Regions from separate parts of the Frateuria sp. GZRe12 genome, predicted to be linked through region 1. Evidence: riboswitches for the same ligand, from Rfam matches in the RefSeq annotation. Region 1 holds a riboswitch; the other holds the start of a gene.
What was found. A riboswitch is a leader RNA that binds a small molecule or an ion and turns the genes downstream of it on or off. The one in region 1 is predicted to bind cobalamin.
Positions count from the first base shown of each region.

Region 2: another riboswitch for cobalamin. It lies ahead of ACFWZ4_RS07150 (ribonucleoside-diphosphate reductase subunit alpha); the one in region 1 lies ahead of btuB (TonB-dependent vitamin B12 receptor).

Region 1 is NZ_JBHZGI010000002.1:437,882-443,605, reverse strand. It holds gene ACFWZ4_RS07770 (efflux RND transporter permease subunit) at 1-1,088, opposite strand, end outside; gene btuB (TonB-dependent vitamin B12 receptor) at 1,310-3,160, opposite strand; cobalamin riboswitch at 3,292-3,516, opposite strand; gene ACFWZ4_RS07760 (TonB-dependent receptor) at 3,827-5,724, shown strand, end outside.
Region 2 is NZ_JBHZGI010000002.1:304,621-310,344, reverse strand. It holds gene ACFWZ4_RS07150 (ribonucleoside-diphosphate reductase subunit alpha) at 1-2,188, opposite strand, end outside; cobalamin riboswitch at 2,432-2,646, opposite strand; gene ACFWZ4_RS07145 (SDR family oxidoreductase) at 2,912-3,931, shown strand; gene ACFWZ4_RS07140 (DUF421 domain-containing protein) at 3,936-4,406, shown strand; gene ACFWZ4_RS07135 (hemerythrin domain-containing protein) at 4,540-4,938, opposite strand; gene ACFWZ4_RS07130 (putative bifunctional diguanylate cyclase/phosphodiesterase) at 4,935-5,724, opposite strand, start outside.

The DNA of each region.
Region 1 (5,724 bases):
GTGGGTCGCAGCCGGCGCAGGAACACCAGCATCACCAGCACCACCATCACGATCGAGATCAGCAGCGCGACCTCCACCTCGTGCAGCGCCGACTTGGTGGTCTGGGTAAGGTCGAACACCGCGTTCATCTGCAGGCTGGCCGGCAGCGAGGCGCGCAGCTGCGGCAGCTTGGCGCGGATCGCTTCCACCGTCGCCACCGCGTTGGCTTCCGGACGCTTGCTGATCTGCAGGCCGACCGTGCGCGCGCTGCCGCTGGCGTCGGCGAACCAGGCACCCTGGTACTTGTCCTGCTGGCCGCCGTAGACGCGGGCGACGTCGGACAGGCGCACCGGCACGCCATGCTTCATGGCGATCAGCAGGTGGGCGAATTCGTCCGGCGTCTGCAGGCCATCGCTGGCGGTGACGGTCATCTGCGTGCGACCGTCGCTCAGCGTGCCCTGCGGCGAGGTGACGTTGGCCGCGCGCAACGCGTTGGCTACATCGTTGGAAGTCAGTCCCTTGGCGGCCAGCGCGTCGGTATCGAGCTCGATGCGCACCGCGTGCGGCGTGCCGCCGAACACCTGCACCTGCGCCACGCCCTGGATCTGCGAGACCGCCGGCTTGATCAGCGTATCGGCCAGGTCGAACAGCTGGTCCTGCGGCATCCCCGAGGAGGTCAGCGTGATGAACAGGATCGGGATCTGCGCCGTGTCGAACTTGAAATACTGCGGCGGACCGGGCATGCCCGAGGGCAGGTCGGGCGCAGCGGCGTTGATCGCCGCCTGCACGTCGCGCGCGGCGCTGTCGGCCGTGCGATCGAAGGTGAAGCGGACCATCACCGAGGCCTGGCCTTCGGTGGCATTGCCGTACATCTCATCGACCCCCGGGATGCGGCCCAGGTGGCGCTCCAGGGGGGCCAGGATCGTACTTGCCATCGTCTGCGCACTGGCGCCCGGCTGGTTGGCCACCACGTAGACGCCGGGGAAATCGAGCGATGGCAACGCCGCCACACCCAGCAGCAGGTAGGCCCAGAGGCCTGCCAGCGTCAGGCCAAGCGCCAGCAGCGAGGTGCCGATCGGGCGGCGGATCAGGGGGGCGAAGATGTTCACGGGGCGTCCGTACCGCGGGGAGGGTGCGCGACAGGCGCCGCGCCGGGATGGCTAGCGTAGCGCGCTGCCGCCACGTGGTTCGTGGGCCAGAGGATGGGCAAGGTCATGCGGCACGTTATGCCGGGCGGTCGCGGCGGAGGATGTGCCTGAAGTCCGGCCCCTGCCGAAAGGCAGGGCCGGATGGTGCCAGACAAACGGATGGGGGCAGGCTTGAGGGAAGTTCACCCCCCCGGCGTGTACCGCAGCGTCAGATACCAGCTGCGACCGGGCTGGTTGAAGTAGTAGACCGTTTCGTAATGCCGGTCGAACGCGTTCGCCAGCCGTGCCTCGACCTGCCAGCCGTCCGCGAACGCGTAGCTCGCGCGCAGGTCGGTGGTCGTATAGCCACCCAGCCGGTGCAGATTGGCCAGGTCGTCGTAGCGCGCGCCGGCGGCAAGCACGGTGGCGCCCACGCCGAACGCGCCGAAGCGGCGGTCCAGTTCCAGTCGCGCGGTGCGTTCCGGACGGCGCGGCAGCAAGTGGCCGTCATTGGCACCGCCATCGCGGTTCTCCGGACGCTGCAGCGTCAGGTAACTCTCCACCCGCCAGCCGGCGAGCGCCGTGCCGGCCTGGGCCTCCAGCCCGCGGATGCGCGCGCGGCTGATGTTGCGGGGGAAGTAGTTGGTATCCAGCGAGATCAGCTGGTCGATGGTGGTCTGGTAGGCGTTGAGCGCCCAGTGCCAGCCGCGATGCTGCTGTGCCAGGCCGAGTTCGGCGCTGCGCGAGGTTTCCGGCTGCAGGTCCGGGTTGCCGCTGCCGTAGGGGTAGTACAGGTCGTTGAAGGTCGGGGCGTGGAAGGCGGTGCCCCAGCTGGCCGACAGCTTCAGGCCGTGGTCGAACGCGTAACCCCACGCCGCCGCGCCGGTGGTATGACCACCGAATTGCTGGTTGTCGTCGCGGCGGAGCGACAGCTGCACTTCGTGGCGACCGAAGTTGCCCTGGTACTGCGCGTAGCCGCCGGTGTCGCTGCGGCTGTCGTCCAGGTAGCCGGTATCGCTGGACAGGTGCTCGCGCTGCCAGTCGACGCCCAGCGTCAGCAACTGGTTGTCCGCCAGGCTCAGGTCGTTCTGCCAGGAGGCCTGGTTGCGGCGCGAGTTGCCGTAGCGCACGAACACGCCGTCGTTGTCGGTGTGCTGCTCGTCGAGGCTCTGACCGGCCGCCAGGGTGACCTTCCAGGAGGAAAGCGGATCGAAGCCCAGCTGAGCGCCGGCGACCTGCTGGCGGTTGTGGTGCTGGTTGCCGTAGGGCGCGCCGTCGAACTCCACGCGGCTGTCGCTGCGCAGCCAGGTCGCGCTCAGTTCCGCGCCGTTGTCCCAGCGGTAGCCGGCGTTGGCCAGGGCATTGCGGTTGCGGTAGGCGTCGGCGTCCGGCTCGTCGGTGAAGCAGCCGGCGAAGACAGTTCCCGCACCCACGCGGCAGGCGTTGATGCCGCGGGTGTATTGGCCGCCGAGGCTCAGGTTGTACCAGGCGTGTGTGTCGCCGCCGGCCAGCCCGAACTGCCCATCGGCGTAGCCGCGGCTGCCGGCACCCAGGCGCAGCGATGGCGCAAGGTTGCCCTCGCGCGGTCCGTGCCGGGTGAAGATCTGGATCACGCCGCCGATCGCGTCGGCGCCATACAGGCTCGAGCGTGGCCCGCGCACCACTTCGATGCGCTCGATCTGGTCCAGCGGCAACTGGTCGAAGGCGGGAATGCCGGCGCTGACCGTGCCCACGCGCACGCCGTCGATCAGCAGCAGCGTGTGGGAGGAATTGGTGCCGCGCAGGAACAGCGAGCTTTGCTGGCCCAGCCCGCCGGCCTGGGCGAAGGTCACGCCGGGCAGGCCCTGGAGCAGGTCGATCAGCGAGACTGGCTGCAGCCGGTCGATGTCATCGCGGGTGATTACGGTGACCGATGACAGCGCGTCGTCGACGGTGATCGCGGTGCGCGTGGCGGTGACGATCACCGGCGACAGCGCGACCGGGTCCGTGGTGTCGGTCGCCAGCGTGGCGAACGAGCTGCCGCACAGGGCGACGGCAAGCAGTGTCTTCTTCATGGATATGTGCGTTCCTTGGCCGGGCGCCCACGCACGGCCTCAAGCGTGGATGAGCTGGCGGCCGGAGGCAGGGGGGAACGACGGGCAGGCGCAAGGCCACGCACGAGGTCCGGCCCGCCCACCGCAGGTCCACCAGGCAAACGCTTCGGGCCGGTCTCCGGGCTCGCGGGCGCAGGCGGTGTGCCTGCCGGGCGGCGCCTTCCCATGCTCATGAGCACAGTGGCGTGGTGCCGTCCGTTCGACTCGCTTACCGTTGCGGGGGCAGCGCCGGCCTTGTTGTGCATCGCACAACGCACCGGCTTCCCGTTTCATCCCTGGGCAGAAAGCCCCGGGACACCCGAAACGAAGCAAATGTTACCTAAAACAGAAGCCTGGTCGCGAATCGGGCTTTGCTGGCCGGCAGTTGAACCGCACGTTTTATCTTTGTGGTAATTGCTAAGAAAAAGTTGACATTGCGTTAGCCACGGCGTTAGGTTGCCCTAGCGAATCTCGTGGTTACGTGGTTTGCAGGCAACGAAGGAACGCTGGGGCGAGGCCCGTAACGGTAGACACCGTGAACCGGGCACTGGAAAGCGTCTTGTAGTTGGTATCCCGGTGTGCTGGTCCTAGGCCTGCCGCCTGGTTTTTTTAAATGACTCTTATGGGTCGATCTGGGGAGATCTCTCAATGAATACGCGTTACATGTCGCGTCGGGCCCTGCCCCGACGCACTGCATTGACGGTGGCGATGGCCATGGGCCTGGGCTTCACCGGCCTCGCGCTCGGCCAGGCCACCACCGGCAGCATCTTTGGCACTGCGCCGGTCGCCGCAGGCGAAACGGTCATGGTCCAGAGCGCCAGTGGCGCCACCCGTGAAGTCGCCGTGGACGAGAGCGGCCGCTACTCGGTCACCGTGCCGGTCGGCCGCTACACGGTCACCCTGCGCAAGGATGGCCAGACGCTCGCCACCCAGGAAAACGTTGCCGTCTCGCCGGGCAGCGGTACCCAGGTGCCCTTCGCCGCCGCGACTGCGGAAAACGCGCAGAACCTCGGCACCGTGCAGGTGGTGGCCAGCGCGCTGCCCGCCATCGACGTGACCAGCGTCAACTCCAGCACCATCATTACCGCGGCCGACCTGGCCAAGCTGCCGGTGACCCGCAACGCGGAATCGATCGCGCTGCTCGCTCCCGGCACCGTCAAGGGCAGTAGCTACTTCGCCAACGCGGTGGCGTTCGGCGGCTCGAGCGTGTCCGAGAACGCCTACTACGTGAACGGCTACAACACCGGCGAGCCGTACCGCAACATCGGCGGCTTCCAGCTGCCCTACGGCGCGATCGACCAGCAGGAAACCCTGACCGGCGGCTACAGCGCCAAGTACGGTCGTTCCGACGGTGGCGTGATCAACCAGATCGGCAAGCGCGGTACCAACGAGTGGCATTTCGGTGGCCAGGTCGTCTGGCAGCCGCGCTTCCTCGAGGCGAGCCCGCGCAACAACTACTACGGCAATCCGGCGATCCCGGCCCCGATCTCCAACCCGACCAGCCCGGACGGCCAGACGCACTATGAGCTGGAAGATCCGAGCAAGGTGGGTACGCTGCGCCAATACCGCAACGACAACAAGGAATGGGAGACGGTCTACTCGGCGTACGCCGGCGGCCCGCTGATCAAGGACAAGCTGTTCATGTTCTTGGCCGGCGAGATGACCAAGAACCACAACACCGACGTCCAGTCGGTCGACCTGGGTCGCGTCCAGTACAACGAGGACAAGGACACCAAGTTCTACGGCAAGTTGGACTGGAACATCACCGACAACAACGTCCTTGAGCTGACCATGCTCAAGAACAACCAGACCACCGGTCGCGGCAACACCTACAACTTCGATTACGACACGCTGCAGGCCACCGATCTCAACTCGGCCAACGACGTGACCAAGGACAATGCAACGTTCTACATCGGTCACTTCACCAGCTACATCACGGACGACGCCACGCTGAGCGTTGTCTACGGCAAGGCGCATTTCAAGAACCCGACCACGTACGGCAACGATTGCCCGTATCCGTTCATCTCGCGTCCGTACAACCAGGACCCGACGTTGAACGGTGGTACGCCGATCACCAACTGCCAGACGAACACCACCTGGGCTTCGGCCAACGCCGAGAACTCCACGCGCGGCCTGCGCGTCGACTTCGATTACCGGCTGGGTGACCATGATCTGGGCGTCGGCATCGACAACATGTACTACGGCGCCAAGAACCAGGGCCCGTCGCAGACCAACCCGTTCAACCCGTCGGTCGACTACTACTGGCGCTACTACCCGGGCTACGTCATGCAGCGCCAGATCGGCTGGCAGACCAGCATGACGATGTCGCAGAAGGCCTGGTACATCCAGGATGCGTGGCAGGTCAGCTCGAACCTGTTGCTGAACATCGGTATCCGCAACGACCACTTCACCAACAACAACGACGTTGGCGAGTCGTTCGCGGACCTGAAGAACCAGTGGGAACCGCGTATCGGCGTGAGCTGGGACGTGAACGGCGACTCCACGCTCAAGGTCTACGGCAACGTCGGCCGCTACTACCTGGCGCT
Region 2 (5,724 bases), 130 kb from region 1:
CGATGTATGCGCCGCGCGCGGCGGCCAGATCGATCAGCGCCTTCTGCGGCAGCTCCCACACGGTGCGGTAGACCTGGCGCAGGTGTTCGGGGATCACCGCGATACCCTGGATGGAGCCGTCGGCAAGCTTGATCGCATCGCGCACCTCGGTCGTCCACAGGCCCAGCGTCTTCAGTTCCTCGACCAGGTAACGGTTGACCACCAGGAAGTCCCCCGAAAGCGTTTCGCGCTTGAACAGGTTGGACACCTGCGGTTCGATGCATTCGTAGCAGCCGGCGATCGAGGCGATCGTGGCGGTGGGCGCGATGGCGATCAGCAGCGAGTTGCGCAGGCCGCTGTTTTTGACGCGCTCGCGCAATGCGCTCCAGCGCGCCTCGTCGTGCGGTGCGGCCCGCGGCCAGTAGTCGAACTGCAACTCGCCGCGCGCGGCGCGGGTCTCGCCGAAGCCCGGATGCGCGCCGGCCCGTTCGGCCAGCTCGCAGGATTGCTCCAGCGCGTGGAAGTAGATTTCCTCGGCGATGCGCGTGGACAGGTCGAGCGCCTCGGCCGAATCGAAGGCCAGGCGCAACTGGAACAGCACGTCCTGCAGGCCCATGATGCCCAGGCCCACCGGGCGCCATTTGCGGTTGGCGCTTTTCGCGCTGGCGATCGGATAGAAGTTCAGGTCGATCACCCGGTCCAGCTGGCGCACCGCCGTGCGCACGGTGGTGCCCAGACGCTCGAAATCGAACGCGCCCTCCGCGAGGTGACGCGAGAGATTGATCGAGCCAAGGTTGCACACCGCCGTCTCGCCCGCGCCGGTGACCTCCAGGATCTCGGTGCACAGGTTGGACAGGTGAATAACGTTGTCCGCCTCGGCCGTCTGGTTGCCCGTGGCGTTGCAGCGGTCCTTGAAGGTCATCCAGCCGTTGCCGGTCTGCGCCAGCGTGCGCAGCATGCGTGCATAGAGCTCGCGCGCCTTGATCGTCCTGGCGGCGAGACCGGCGGCTTCCGCCTCGCGGTAGGCCTGCTCGAAAGCCACGCCCCACAGGTCGACCAGCTGCGGCACGGCCTTCGGGTCGAACAGCGACCAGTCGCCGTCGGCTTCGACCCGTCGCATGAATTCGTCGGGGATCCAGTTGGCCAGGTTGAGATTGTGCGTGCGCCGCGCCTCGTCGCCGGTGTTGTCGCGCAGCTCCAGGAATTCCTCGATGTCCGCGTGCCAGGGCTCCACGTACACGCAGCACGCGCCCTTGCGCTTGCCGCCCTGGTTGACCGCGGCGACGGAGGCGTCGAGCGTCTTCAACCATGGCACCAGGCCGTTGGAGTGACCGTTGGTGCCGCGGATCAGCGACCCGCGCGAGCGCACGCGCGTGAACGAAAGGCCGATGCCACCGGCGAACTTCGACAGCTTGGCCACGTCCGTGTACTTGTCGTAGATCGCCTCCAGCGAGTCGGCCGGCGAGTCGAGCAGGAAGCAGGAGGACAGTTGCTCATGCGCGGTGCCGGCGTTGAACAGCGTGGGCGAACTGGGGATGTAGTCGAGGGCGGAAAACAGGCGGTAGAGCTCCAGCGTCTCGCCCACCTCGTTGCCGCCGAGCGCGCAAGCGATGCGCATGAAGAAGTGCTGCGGCGTCTCGATGACTTTGCGCACCTGCGGATGGCGCAGGAGGTAGCGGTCGTACACGGTGCGCAGGCCGAAGTACTCGAAGCGGCGAGTGGCCACCGGATCGATCGCGTCATTCAACTTGCGCGCGTGCGCGGCGACGAAGTCGCGCAGCCTTGGGTTGAGCAGGCCAAGCTCCGCACCGCGTGCGATCGACTGCGAAAAGCTCTGGATCTCCTGCCCGCGCACTTCCTTGTCGATGTAGGCGCCGAGCAGCCGCGCGGCAAGCTGGCCGTATTCGGGCTCCTCCGCGGTGAGCGCCGCGGCGGTGCGGATCGAGAGCTGGTCCAGCTCCGCCGTGCTGGCGCCGTCGTACAGGCCGCCGATGGTCTTGAGCGCAACGCGCAGCGGATCGACCCCGTGCAGGCCGTCGGCGTTGCGCGTCACCGCGCGCACGATTTTGTTGACGTCCACGCTTTCGGTAACGCCGTTGCGCTTGGTCACGCGCATCTGCGCGGGGCTGTGCGGCGGGGTCAGGGCAAAGCCGTCGTCGGCAGGTGGCGCGGCCGTGCCGTCGCGGGAAGCGGTATCGAGGGTGTCCAATGCGGGTCTCCGGGAGGGAAGCCGCCGCGCCGGTACGGAGGAGAACGCACCGACGCGACGGTTCCAAAAACGTCAAACGCCTGCTCCCGCGCGCAGGGCCTGAGGGCTCGCTTCCGACGGACGGCACGCCCACGCGGGCGCCAGAACGCCCGCATGCAACGCGCCTCCCCGCGGAAGCGGTCACCCGCGCCGGGCCGCATCAGGATCGGACGGTCGCGTCTCATGCGACGCGACCGCCAGCCCTTGGGGCCCGGCGTGCCGGCAGGTCTTCGGACTTCGCGGACGCGGGTCGGTCGACCCACCTACTTGCCCTCGCTTCCCAGGCGCTGCGACCCAGTGCATGTGAGGACGTTCGTTTCCGCTTACCGCTGCGGGGCAGTTCCGGATTTACACCGGATTCCCTTTTAAGCCCGACCGACAGTCGCGTCTGGACGGGCACCGACGAGGCACAACATATCTGGGCTTTGGGCGACGGTCAACCCAACATTTAGTGGTCGACGGTCACCAAAAGCGCTCCGCCCGCGTTCGGGCACCTTCCCTATGGGACTGGCAAGGGCCGTGATCGCGCAGTGCCCCCTTGCCGGCACTTCCCCTTTCGAATGCGGCGGAAGGTGCCAACAAGTGCTCCTTTGGCACGAGTTCCCGGCCGCAACGCTGCGCTCACTTGTCCCCCACGGCGCGCTGCCTATCGTCGCGAGCCATACCCAGCCACAGCGGGAGCGGATGATGGCCACGACGAAAACCGCCAAAGGCGGCAGCGGCGCCGGCAAGGCGGTAGCGAAAGAACGCCGGGTGCAATCGCGCATCGACGCCAAGGACAAGCAGAAGCAGGCATCGAAACCGGCTGGCAAGAGCGCCGCAAAGAAACAGCCTGGCCAGACCAGCACGCGCGCCAGGCCGCGCCCGCCGTTGCCCGAGCAGCACCTGAGCAAGCCGGGCAAGGAGGCCAAGCTCAAGCCGCGCCCGCAATTCCTGGCGCCCGACTACCGTGGCAGCGGAAAACTCGAAGACATGGCGGCGATCGTCACCGGCGCCGACTCGGGCATCGGCCGCGCGGTGGCCGTGTTGTTCGCCCGCGAGGGCGCGGACGTGGCGGTGGTGTACCTGTCCGAGGACGAGGACGCGCGCGAGACCAGGCGCCATGTCGAGAAGGAAGGCCGCCGCTGCCTGCTGATCCGCGGCGACGTGAAGGATCCGGGCTTCTGCGAGCAGGCCGTGCAGCAAACGGTGGACGAGTTCGGCCGTCTGGACGTCCTGGTCAACAACGCCGCTTTCCAGGAGCACGCCGACGCGCTGGAGGACATCACCGAGGAACACTTCGACCTCACCATGCGCACCAACATCTATGGCTATTTCCACATGGCCAAGGCCGCGCTCCCGCACCTGCGCGAAGGCAGCTCGATCATCAACACCGGTTCGGAAACCGGCCTGTTCGGCAACGCGAACCTGCTCGACTACTCCGCGACCAAGGGCGCGATCCACGCCTTCACCATGTCGCTGGCAAGCAACCTGGTGTCGCGCGGCATCCGGGTGAACGCGGTGGCGCCGGGGCCGGTATGGACGCCGCTCAATCCGGCCGACAAGCCGGCCAAGGGCGTAAGCAAGTTCGGTTCGAAGAATCCGATGGGGCGACCGGCGCAGCCCGAGGAGCTTTCGCCGGCCTACGTGTTCCTCGCCGCGCCCAGCTGCTCCAGCTACATCAGCGGCGCGATCGTGCCGGTGATGGGCGGCTCGACCGGCTGACGCCATGCACCTGTCGGACCCGTGGTGGGTGTATGCACTGCGCGGGGCGGGGGTGTATCTGGGCCTGTTGCTCCTGCTGCGGCTGCTGGGCAAGCGTTCGTTCGGCGAAATGACGACGTTCGACATCGTGGTGCTCATGCTGGTCGGGGGTACGCTGCGCACGGCGATCATCGGCGACGACAAGGCGCCCCTTGCGGCGATCATCGGCGTGCTGGCGATCTTCCTGCTGGACAAGGCCATCGCCTGGGTGGCCGCGCGCTGGCGATTGTTCGATCGCGTGATCGAGGGCAGGGCCAGCCTGCTCGCGCGCGATGGACGGATCATCGAGGGGGCCTTGCGCAAGCACGACATGTCCGATGAGGCGTTCTGCCGGGTGCTGCGCGAGAAAGGCTTGCGCGAAGTGGGCGACGTCGCCGAGGTGCGGCTGGAAGCCAACGGCAGGATCAGCGTGCTGAAGGCGCCCCATCACGACTGAAGCGTCCCGGCCCGTCCCCGTGCAGGAACGCACCTGTGCGCGAGCGTGCGGCCACGCACAGGTGCGCTCCTGCAGGAAGCCGGTCCTGTCGTGCGCGCAGGCAGGAAGGCTGGCGCCGCCCGCGGCACTTCCATCACTCGCTTTTTTCGCAGTGCGCCTCGTAGGCCGGATACAGCCGGTCCTCCTCGCGGCTGATCCGCTGCTTCAGCTCCGCCAGCAACTGCCCCAGGCTGCGCGAGAAGGCCTCCGCATCGGCATTGCCCTCGTGGTAGGCGTCGAAGAACGCCAGCAGCGCCGGCGTCAGCTGCTGCATTTCCCCGACATAGCGGCGGGCCAGGGCGGAGGTGGATGGATGCGCTTGCAGCGCCGGATAGAGCCGGCTGTCCTCCAGGGTCAGGTGCGCGACCATCGCCTGCCTCGCCTTGCGCAATCGCTCGCCGCCCTCGGGGCCGGCCAGGCCCAGGCCTTGCAGTTCGTCGAGCAGGACGTACAGCTGCGCATGCTGGTCGCGCAGGATGTCGGTCAACCTCACGGAGCGTCCTCGCCGTCGATCTGGTGCCAGTCGGCCGAGCGCTCTAGCCAGGGCGGCACGGCGGCAGCCGGCATGGGGCGCGAGACGTGGAAGCCCTGCACCTCGTCGCAGGCCATGCGGCGCACGGTGTCGTAGATGCGCCGGTTTTCCACGCCCTCGACCACCACGCGGAAGCCGAGGTCGTGTGCGAGTGCGGCGGTCGAGCGCACGATCGCCGCGTCATGCCGGCTGGCGTCCATCGCGCGCACGAAAGACTGGTCGATCTTCAGGCAGGTCGCGGGCATCTGCCGCAGCGAGGCGAGGTTGCTGTAGCCGGTGCCGAAATCGTCGATGGCGATGCCGGTACCCAGCTCGCGCACCGCGTCCAGGTGGCGCCGCGTGGCGTCGCTGTGCGCCAGCAACGTGCTTTCGGTGAACTCCAGTTCCAGCACGCGCGGATCGACCCCGTGGCGACTCGCCACGTCCTGCAGGCGCGTGACCAGGTCGGCGTCGAAATCGGCGTTGGATATGTTGAGCGACAGGCCGACGTCGCAGCCGGTGCGGCGCCAGGCGGCCAGCTGGGCGACGCCGTGGTCGAGCACCCAGCCGGTCAGCGAACGCATCAGCCCGGCGCGCTCGGCCAGCGGCACGAACTGGCCCGGCGGCACCTCGCCCAGGGTCGGATGGCGCCAGCGTGCAAGCGCTTCCAGGGCGACGCAACGGCCGTCGCTCAGGCGCACGCGCGGCTGGTAGTGCAGATAGAGCTCGGTGCGCTCGGTCAGGGCGGCCGCAAGCTCGGTGACCAGG